Regions from separate parts of the Streptomyces sp. NBC_00223 genome, predicted to be linked through region 2. Evidence: predicted binding sites of a transcription regulator. Region 2 holds the regulator's gene; the other holds the start of a gene.
The links. The regulator HrcA, encoded in region 2, represses chaperone genes, less so after heat shock. The targets are predictions, from matches to a motif close to TTNGCACTCNGNNNNNCNGAGTGCNAA.
Positions count from the first base shown of each region.

Region 1: the regulator HrcA is predicted to act here: its motif matches at 1,998-2,024, upstream of groL (chaperonin GroEL).

Region 1 is NZ_CP108109.1:3,197,007-3,201,216, reverse strand. It holds gene thrC (threonine synthase) at 1-814, shown strand, start outside; gene OHA30_RS13355 (MoaD/ThiS family protein) at 811-1,086, shown strand; gene OHA30_RS13350 (cold-shock protein) at 1,522-1,725, shown strand; gene groL (chaperonin GroEL) at 2,165-3,787, shown strand; gene OHA30_RS13340 (hypothetical protein) at 3,909-4,073, shown strand; gene OHA30_RS13335 (DUF5713 family protein) at 4,172-4,210, opposite strand, start outside.
Region 2 is NZ_CP108109.1:2,427,836-2,432,045, reverse strand. It holds gene OHA30_RS10195 (DUF3097 domain-containing protein) at 1-64, opposite strand, end outside; gene OHA30_RS10190 (MBL fold metallo-hydrolase) at 87-785, opposite strand; gene hrcA (heat-inducible transcriptional repressor HrcA) at 1,014-2,030, shown strand; gene dnaJ (molecular chaperone DnaJ) at 2,031-3,167, shown strand; gene OHA30_RS10175 (nitronate monooxygenase) at 3,757-4,210, shown strand, end outside.

The DNA of each region.
Region 1 (4,210 bases), 770 kb from region 2:
CGGCGCCGCGGCCGCCCGGGCGGGCCTGCGCAGTTGCGTGTTCATCCCGCACGACCTGGAGACCGGCAAGGTCGTCATGGCCGCGGTCTACGGCGGCGACCTGGTCGGCATCGAGGGCTCGTACGACGATGTGAACCGCTTCTGCTCCGAGCTGATCGGCGACCCGATCGGCGAGGGCTGGGGCTTCGTCAACGTCAATCTGCGGCCCTACTACGGCGAGGGCTCCAAGACCCTGGCGTACGAGATCTGCGAGCAGCTCGGCTGGCGGCTGCCGGACAACCTGGTCATCCCGGTCGCCTCCGGCTCCCAGCTCACCAAGATCGACAAGGGTCTCCAGGAGCTGATCAAGCTCGGCCTGGTCGAGGAGAAGCCCTACCGGATCTACGGCGCCCAGGCCGAGGGCTGCTCCCCGGTCTCGACGGCGTTCAAGGCCGGCCAGGATGTCGTACGCCCGGTCAAGCCGGACACCATCGCGAAGTCGCTGGCGATAGGCAACCCGGCGGACGGGCCCTACGTCCTGGACATCACCCGGCGGACCGGCGGCGCGGTCGAGGACGTCAACGACGAGCAGATCGTGGACGCGATCAAGCTGCTGGCCCGCACGGAGGGCATCTTCGGTGAGACCGCCGGCGGGGTGACCGTAGGCGTGCTGAAGAAGCTCATCGACAGCGGACAGCTCGACCCGGCCGCCGAGACCGTCGTGCTCAACACGGGCGACGGCCTGAAGACTTTGGACGCGGTGGCGCCGACCACCGGACCGACCGCGACCATTCGCCCGACCCTTGACGCGTTCCGAGAGGCTGGCCTCGCATGAGTGCTTCTGTACGTATCCCCACCATTCTCCGTACTTACACCGGCGGCCAGGCCGAAGTGCCGGCCGAGGGCTCGACGCTCGCCGAGGTCATCGAGTCGCTGGAGAAGAATCACGCGGGTATTTCGGCCCGTGTTCTCGACGACGCCGGAAAGCTCCGGCGTTTCGTGAATGTGTACGTCAACGACGACGACGTCCGCTTTTCCGAGGGCCTTGCCACGGCGGTGCCGGAAGGCGCCAGCGTGTCGATCATTCCGGCGGTTGCCGGCGGCTGACACGGTCCGCTCCGGTTCTTCCGGTTTGTGCCCCGTTCACCCCTTTGGGTGGGCGGGGCACCCGTGTCTCCCGGGGTAGTTGAAAAGTTGTACAGTTGCCAGGGGCAAGTGAGACGCCGCTGAGGTTGGTGCGGCGATTTATCGCCAAATTCATGGTCGTAATATTCCCTTGGTCCCCTTTTGTCTGGCCCGAGATGCCCCGCATTATCGTTTTTTCCTGGGGTATTTCCGATGGATCGGGCCCAGAATTCTCGTCCGATTGACCTGTTGCAGTGGGCATCCGTGCAGATACATTCAGCCGCGGTCGACGCGTTCCGGCGCACGCCTCACAGGGTCCCCAACCTGCCGATGGTAAGGGGTACTTCGTGAGGTGAGGTCTGACCCGGCCCCGCGGAGTGCGGGGCCGCGATAGGGCCAGTAATAGGGGAGTTAGGAATGGCTCAGGGCACCGTCAAGTGGTTCAACGCGGAGAAGGGCTACGGCTTCATCGCGGTCGACGGTGGTGCGGATGTTTTCGTCCACTACAGCGCGATCCAGATGGACGGCTACCGCACCCTCGAAGAAGGCCAGCGAGTCGAGTTCGAGATCTCGCAGGGTCAGAAGGGGCCGCAGGCGGACATGGTCCGACTGGCAGGCTGACATCCCGGCGCGTTCGGCCATCGACGCGACGTACTCACGCATGAAGGGTCCGCACCTCACCGGGTGCGGGCCCTTTGTGCGTGCTGTGCGTGCGCGCGGGGGTGCGTTCCGGGGGTCTTCCGGGGGCGCCCCTCGGGGCCGTTCGGGGGTCGTCGAGGGGTCGCCCGGAGACCGTTCGGCGGGCGCCCGGAGGCCGTTCGCGGGCCGTCCGGGGGGCGGGAAACCGACCGGGGGCGCTTGCACTCGATGGGGGTGAGTGCTAATCATTGGCGTTAGCACTCTCCGAGTGAGAGTGCTACAGGACCGGGTCGGTGAGGCCCGTTCGGGCGCCGGGAAGGAACCGGCGTACGACTGGCCGTCCGTCGCGGGCGCCACACGGTCCGATCCACCGCCCCCTGCCTCGGTGGGGGAACCCCCAGTCCGCGGAGGACACTTCACAATGGCTAAGATCATCGCGTTCGACGAGGAGGCGCGGCGCGGACTCGAGCGCGGGATGAACCAGCTCGCCGACGCCGTCAAGGTCACTCTCGGCCCCAAGGGCCGCAACGTCGTCCTTGAGAAGAAGTGGGGCGCCCCCACGATCACCAACGACGGTGTGTCCATCGCCAAGGAGATCGAGCTCGAGGACCCGTACGAGAAGATCGGCGCCGAGCTGGTCAAGGAAGTCGCGAAGAAGACCGACGACGTCGCCGGTGACGGCACGACGACCGCGACCGTCCTGGCCCAGGCCCTGGTCAAGGAAGGTCTGCGCAACGTCGCGGCCGGCGCCAACCCGATGGCCCTCAAGCGTGGCATCGAGAAGGCCGTCGAGGCCGTCTCCGCCGCCCTGCTGGAGCAGGCCAAGGACGTGGAGACCAAGGAGCAGATCGCTTCGACCGCCTCCATCTCCGCCGCCGACACCCAGATCGGCGAGCTGATCGCCGAGGCCATGGACAAGGTCGGCAAGGAAGGCGTCATCACCGTCGAGGAGTCGCAGACCTTCGGTCTTGAGCTTGAGCTCACCGAGGGCATGCGCTTCGACAAGGGCTTCATCTCCGCCTACTTCGCCACCGACCTGGAGCGTATGGAGGCGTCGCTCGACGACCCGTACATCCTGATCGTCAACTCCAAGATCTCCTCGGTGAAGGACCTGCTCCCGCTGCTGGAGAAGGTCATGCAGTCCGGCAAGCCGCTGCTGATCATCGCCGAGGACGTCGAGGGCGAGGCCCTGTCCACGCTGGTCGTCAACAAGATCCGCGGCACCTTCAAGTCCGTCGCCGTCAAGGCCCCGGGCTTCGGTGACCGTCGCAAGGCCATGCTCGGCGACATCGCCATCCTCACCGGTGGCACGGTCATCTCCGAGGAGGTCGGCCTCAAGCTGGAGAACGCGGGCCTGGACCTGCTCGGCCGCGCGCGCAAGGTCGTCATCACCAAGGACGAGACCACGATCGTGGACGGCTCCGGCGAGGCCGACCAGGTCGCCGGCCGGGTCAACCAGATCCGTGCCGAGATCGAGAACAGCGACTCGGACTACGACCGCGAGAAGCTCCAGGAGCGTCTGGCCAAGCTGGCCGGCGGCGTGGCCGTCATCAAGGCGGGCGCGGCGACCGAGGTCGAGCTCAAGGAGCGCAAGCACCGCATCGAGGACGCGGTGCGCAACGCCAAGGCCGCCGTCGAGGAGGGCATCGTCGCCGGTGGTGGCGTGGCCCTGCTCCAGGCGTCCGCGGTCTTCGACAAGCTGGAGCTCGAAGGCGACGAGGCGACCGGTGCCAATGCCGTCAAGCTCGCGCTTGAGGCCCCGCTGAAGCAGATCGCCGTCAACGGTGGTCTTGAGGGCGGCGTCATCGTCGAGAAGGTGCGCAACCTGCCGATCGGCCACGGCCTCAACGCCGCGACCGGCGAGTACGTCGACATGATCGCCGAGGGCATCATCGACCCGGCGAAGGTCACGCGCTCCGCGCTGCAGAACGCCGCGTCGATCGCCGCGCTCTTCCTCACGACCGAAGCGGTCATCGCGGACAAGCCCGAGAAGGCGGCCGCCGCGGCTCCGGGCGGCATGCCCGGCGGTGACATGGACTTCTGATCTCGCGATCAGCAGCCCAACCGGCAGTACCCGGGCGGCGTCCCCTTCCACGGAAGGGGGCGCCGCCCTTGCTTTGCCCGGCTCAGGCCCGGCCCGCGGTTCGGCCCGGCGCGATGGCGGGGTGCTTCGGATCGACCGGGCGGCCCTGCGCTTCCTCGACGTGCCGGCGCTCAACGCGTTTCTCGCCGAGGCGGGCTTCGGGGTCGAGGCGCAGTACGGCGACTGGCAGCGCGGTGCCATCGGCGACGCGAGCCGGGAGATCATCACGGTCGCGCGCCGGGACTGACCCACGTCGGCGGAGGCCCGGGCAGGTCCGGCGTGTTGACGTCCCGTCGGGCGCGACGGCCCGGGCGGATCCGGCGTTCCGGGCGGGCGCGGGCCTCGTTACCAGTCGCGGGCGGCGATCAGCTGCTCGACGTCCGC
Region 2 (4,210 bases):
GCACCGGGGTGCCCCCCTTCTTCCACGGGGGCGTCAGATCCGGGTCGTAACTCCTGCTGCGCATGAGGGCGATCGTAGCGACGCGGCTACGCCGTACCCCCGAAACGGGCCGTCAGCGCGTCCCGCTGGGCCCGGACGAAGCGCGCGTCCACCACCGCGCCGTGGCCCGGCACATAGCGGGCGGTCTCCCCGCCGAGGGCGAGCAGCGCGTCCAGTGTGCCGGGCCAGCGGGCCGGCACCGCCTCCTCGTCGGCCTGCGGTTCGCCGGACTCCTCGACCAGGTCGCCGCAGAAGACCACCGCGGGGTCGCTGTCGGTCGCGCCCGGCACGTACACCACCAGGTCGTGCCCGGTGTGCCCCTCGCCCGGGTGCACCAGCCGCACCGGGCGGTCGCCGAGGTCGAGCGCCAGCTCCCCGAGCACCGTACGGGTCGGCAGGACCAGGGTCCGCGCCGCCTCGGCCGCCTCCCGCGGATCGGTGCCGTACCGCACGGCCGCCGTGCTCATCGTGTCCCGCCCGCGGCGCAGGAAGCCGTCCAGCGCCGTGTGCCCGTACACCTCGGCGCCCGGGAAGGCGGACGTGCCGCCGACATGGTCGAAGTGGCCGTGGGTGAGCACCACATGGGTCACCGCGCGCCCGGTCAGCGCCTCGACCTGTCCGCGCAGCTCCGCGCCCTCCCGCGGGGTGGAACCGGTGTCGATCAGCAGCACCGCGTCCGCGCCCACGACCAGGCCGATCGTCACGTCGAGATGCGGCAGCCGGCGCCGGGCCACCCCGATCGCCACGTGCTCCCAGACCGAGCCGCCGGCGCCCGGCTCCTCCGTGTTTGCCGCCGTGTTTTCCGCGGGTTCCTCAGATTCCACGAGCCGACGCTATCGCCGTGCCCCATTCGTACGGGAGCCGGTCTTGCCGACCCCTTGCCGCCTCGCCGTACACTGGCTGCGGGAAAGCTGGCACTCGAAATAGTGGAGTGCCAGGCGAGGCGATCGAGGTCCCACGGCAGGAGGTGCGCGATGCTGAGCGAACGCAGGCTTGAGGTGCTGCGTGCCATCGTCCAGGACTATGTCGGCACCGAGGAGCCGGTCGGGTCCAAGGCGCTCACCGAGCGCCATCAGCTCGGTGTCTCCCCGGCCACCGTGCGCAACGACATGGCCGTGCTGGAGGACGAGGGCTATATCGCCCAACCCCACACCAGCGCCGGCCGTATCCCCACCGACAAGGGCTACCGGCTCTTCGTCGACAAGCTGGCGGGCGTCAAACCGCTGTCCTCCGCCGAGCGCCGCGCGATCCAGAACTTCCTGGAGGGCGCGGTCGACCTCGACGACGTGGTGGCCCGTACGGTACGGCTGCTCGCCCAGGTCACCCGGCAGGTCGCGGTCGTGCAGTACCCGTCGCTGACCCGTTCCTCGGTCCGCCATGTGGAACTGCTCCCGCTCGCGCCCGCCCGTGTCATGCTCATCCTGATCACCGACACCGGCCGGGTCGAGCAGCGGCTGATCGACTGCCCGGGGCCGGTCGGCGAGATCGTGCTCGCGGATCTGCGGGCCCGGCTCAACAGCCGGGTCATCGGCCGCCGTTTCGCCGATGTGCCGCCGCTGGTGCAGGATCTTCCGGAGAGTTTCGACCCGGACGACCGGCCGGCCGTCGCCGGTGTGCTCGCCACCCTCCTGGAAACCCTCGTCGAGGAGAAGGAGGAGCGGATCATGCTGGGCGGCGCGGCGAATCTGACCAGGTTCCACCACGACTTCCCGCTGACGATCCGGCCGGTGCTCGAAGCACTCGAGGAGCAGATGGTGCTCCTCAAACTCCTCGGCGAGACCGAGGACTCCACCATGACCGTACGGATCGGTCATGAGAACTTTCACGAGGGCCTGAACTCCACCTCAGTGGTGGCGGTCGGCTACGGTTCGGGCGACGAGGCAGTCGCCAAACTCGGCGTGGTCGGACCGACCCGCATGGACTACCCCGGAACGATGGGAGCGGTACGCGCAGTGGCACGTTACGTCGGACAGATCCTGGCGGAGTCGTAGGTGGCCACGGACTACTACGCCGTACTCGGCGTGCGCCGCGACGCGGGCCCGGACGAGATCAAGAAGGCGTTCCGCCGACTCGCCCGCGAGTTGCACCCGGACGTCAACCCGGACCCCAAGACGCAGGAGCGCTTCAAGGAGATCAACGCCGCGTACGAGGTGCTCTCCGACCCGCAGAAGAAGCAGGTCTACGACCTCGGCGGCGATCCGCTCTCCTCCACCGGCGGTGGCGGCGGCGCGGGCTTCGGCGGCGCGGGCTTCGGCAACTTCAGCGACATCATGGACGCGTTCTTCGGGCAGTCCCAGCAGCGCGGGCCGCGGTCGCGGACCCGGCGCGGCCAGGACGCGATGATCCGGCTGGAGATCGAGCTGGACGAGGCCGCCTTCGGCACGACCAAGGACCTCCAGGTCGACACGGCCGTGACCTGCGGCACCTGCAACGGGGAGGGTGCCGCGCCCGGCACCTCCGCGCAGACCTGTGACATGTGCCGCGGCCGCGGTGAGGTCTCGCAGGTCACCCGGTCCTTCCTGGGCCAGGTCATGACGTCGCGGCCGTGCCCGCAGTGCCAGGGTTTCGGCACGGTCGTGCCCACGCCGTGCCCGGAGTGCGCGGGTGACGGGCGGGTCAGGTCCCGCCGGACGCTCACCGTCAAGATCCCCGCGGGGGTCGACAACGGCACGCGGATCCAGCTCGCGGGCGAGGGCGAGGTCGGGCCCGGCGGCGGGCCGGCCGGTGATCTCTACGTCGAGATCCGCGAGGTGCCGCACCCGGTCTTCCAGCGGCGGGGTGACGACCTGCACTGCACGGTCACCATCCCGATGACGGCGGCCTCGCTCGGCACGAAGTGCCCGCTGGAGACGCTGGACGGGCTGGAGGAGATCGACATCAGGCCGGGCACGCAGTCCGGGCAGTCGATCCCGCTGCATCAGCGGGGCATCACGCATCTGCGCGGGGGCGGGCGCGGGGATCTCGTCGTGCACGTCGAGGTCGTGACGCCGCACAAGCTGGATGCGGAGCAGGAGGATCTGATGCGGAGGCTTGCGCAGTTGCGGGGGGAGGAGCGGCCCACGGGGCAGTTCGCCCCCGGGCAGCAGGGGCTCTTCTCCCGCCTCAAGGACGCGTTCAACGGCCGCTGATCCGTTCCACGGCGGGGAGTTCGGCGACGGCGCCGGCGCGGGGCCCGGTGTCCCGGGTGCGGGTCGGTTGGGCGCCGCCGGGCTGCGGCGTTTCGCTTCCCGCCGTTGCGGCGGGTTTGAAGGGGGGCGCCCTTCGTCCCCGGCGCGGGGGTGGTGGGGGCCGTGCGGCCCCCTCTTTCCGCCGCGACGGTGCTCAGCCACGGCAGCGTGGTCCGGCGGTGCCGTTCCGGGCGGGGCCCGGTGTTCCGCGTGCCGTGCGGGGCGGTTGGGCGCCGTCGGGCTGCGGCGTCCAGCGTCTCGCCGTTGCGGCGGTTCAAAGGAGCGCCCCTTGCCCTGCCCCGGCGCGGGGGTGGTGGGGGCCGTGCGTCCCCCTCTTTCCGCCGCGACGGTGCTCAGCCACGGCGGTGTGGTCCGGCGGTGCCGTGCGGGGCGGTTGGGCGCCGCCGGGCTGCGGCGTCCAGCGTCTCGCCGTTGCGGCGGGTTTGAAGGGGGTGCCCTTCGTCCCCGGCGCGGGGTTGCGGGGCGGACCCCGGCGTCCCGCCGGGTGGGGGCGCGAACTGTTCGTGGGGGCGCATGGCACGATGGCCGCATGCCCCCGCAAACCGCCCTCCCCTCCTTCTCGGCGTACCCGATCGTCCAGGCGCCGATGGCCGGCGGCCCGTCGAACCCGCGGCTCGCCGCCGCGGTCGGCGCGGCCGGGGGCCTCGGCTTCCTGGCCGCCGGGTACAAGACGTCCGAGGCGATGTACGAGGAGATCCGCCAGCTGCGCGACCTGAGCTCGCAGCCGTTCGGCGTGAACCTGTTCATGCCGCAGCCCGACACCGTCGACCCCTCCGCCGTCGCCGTGTACGCGGAACAGCTCGCCGGAGAGGCCGCCTGGTACGCCACCGCTCTCGGCGACCCCGACACGGGCGGCGACGACGGCTACGACGCCAAGGTCGCGATCCTCCTGGAGGACCCCGTCCCGGTGGTCAGCTTCACCTTCGGCTGCCCCGACCGCGCCGTGCTCGAAGCCTTCGCGAAGGCGGGCACGTACACCGTGG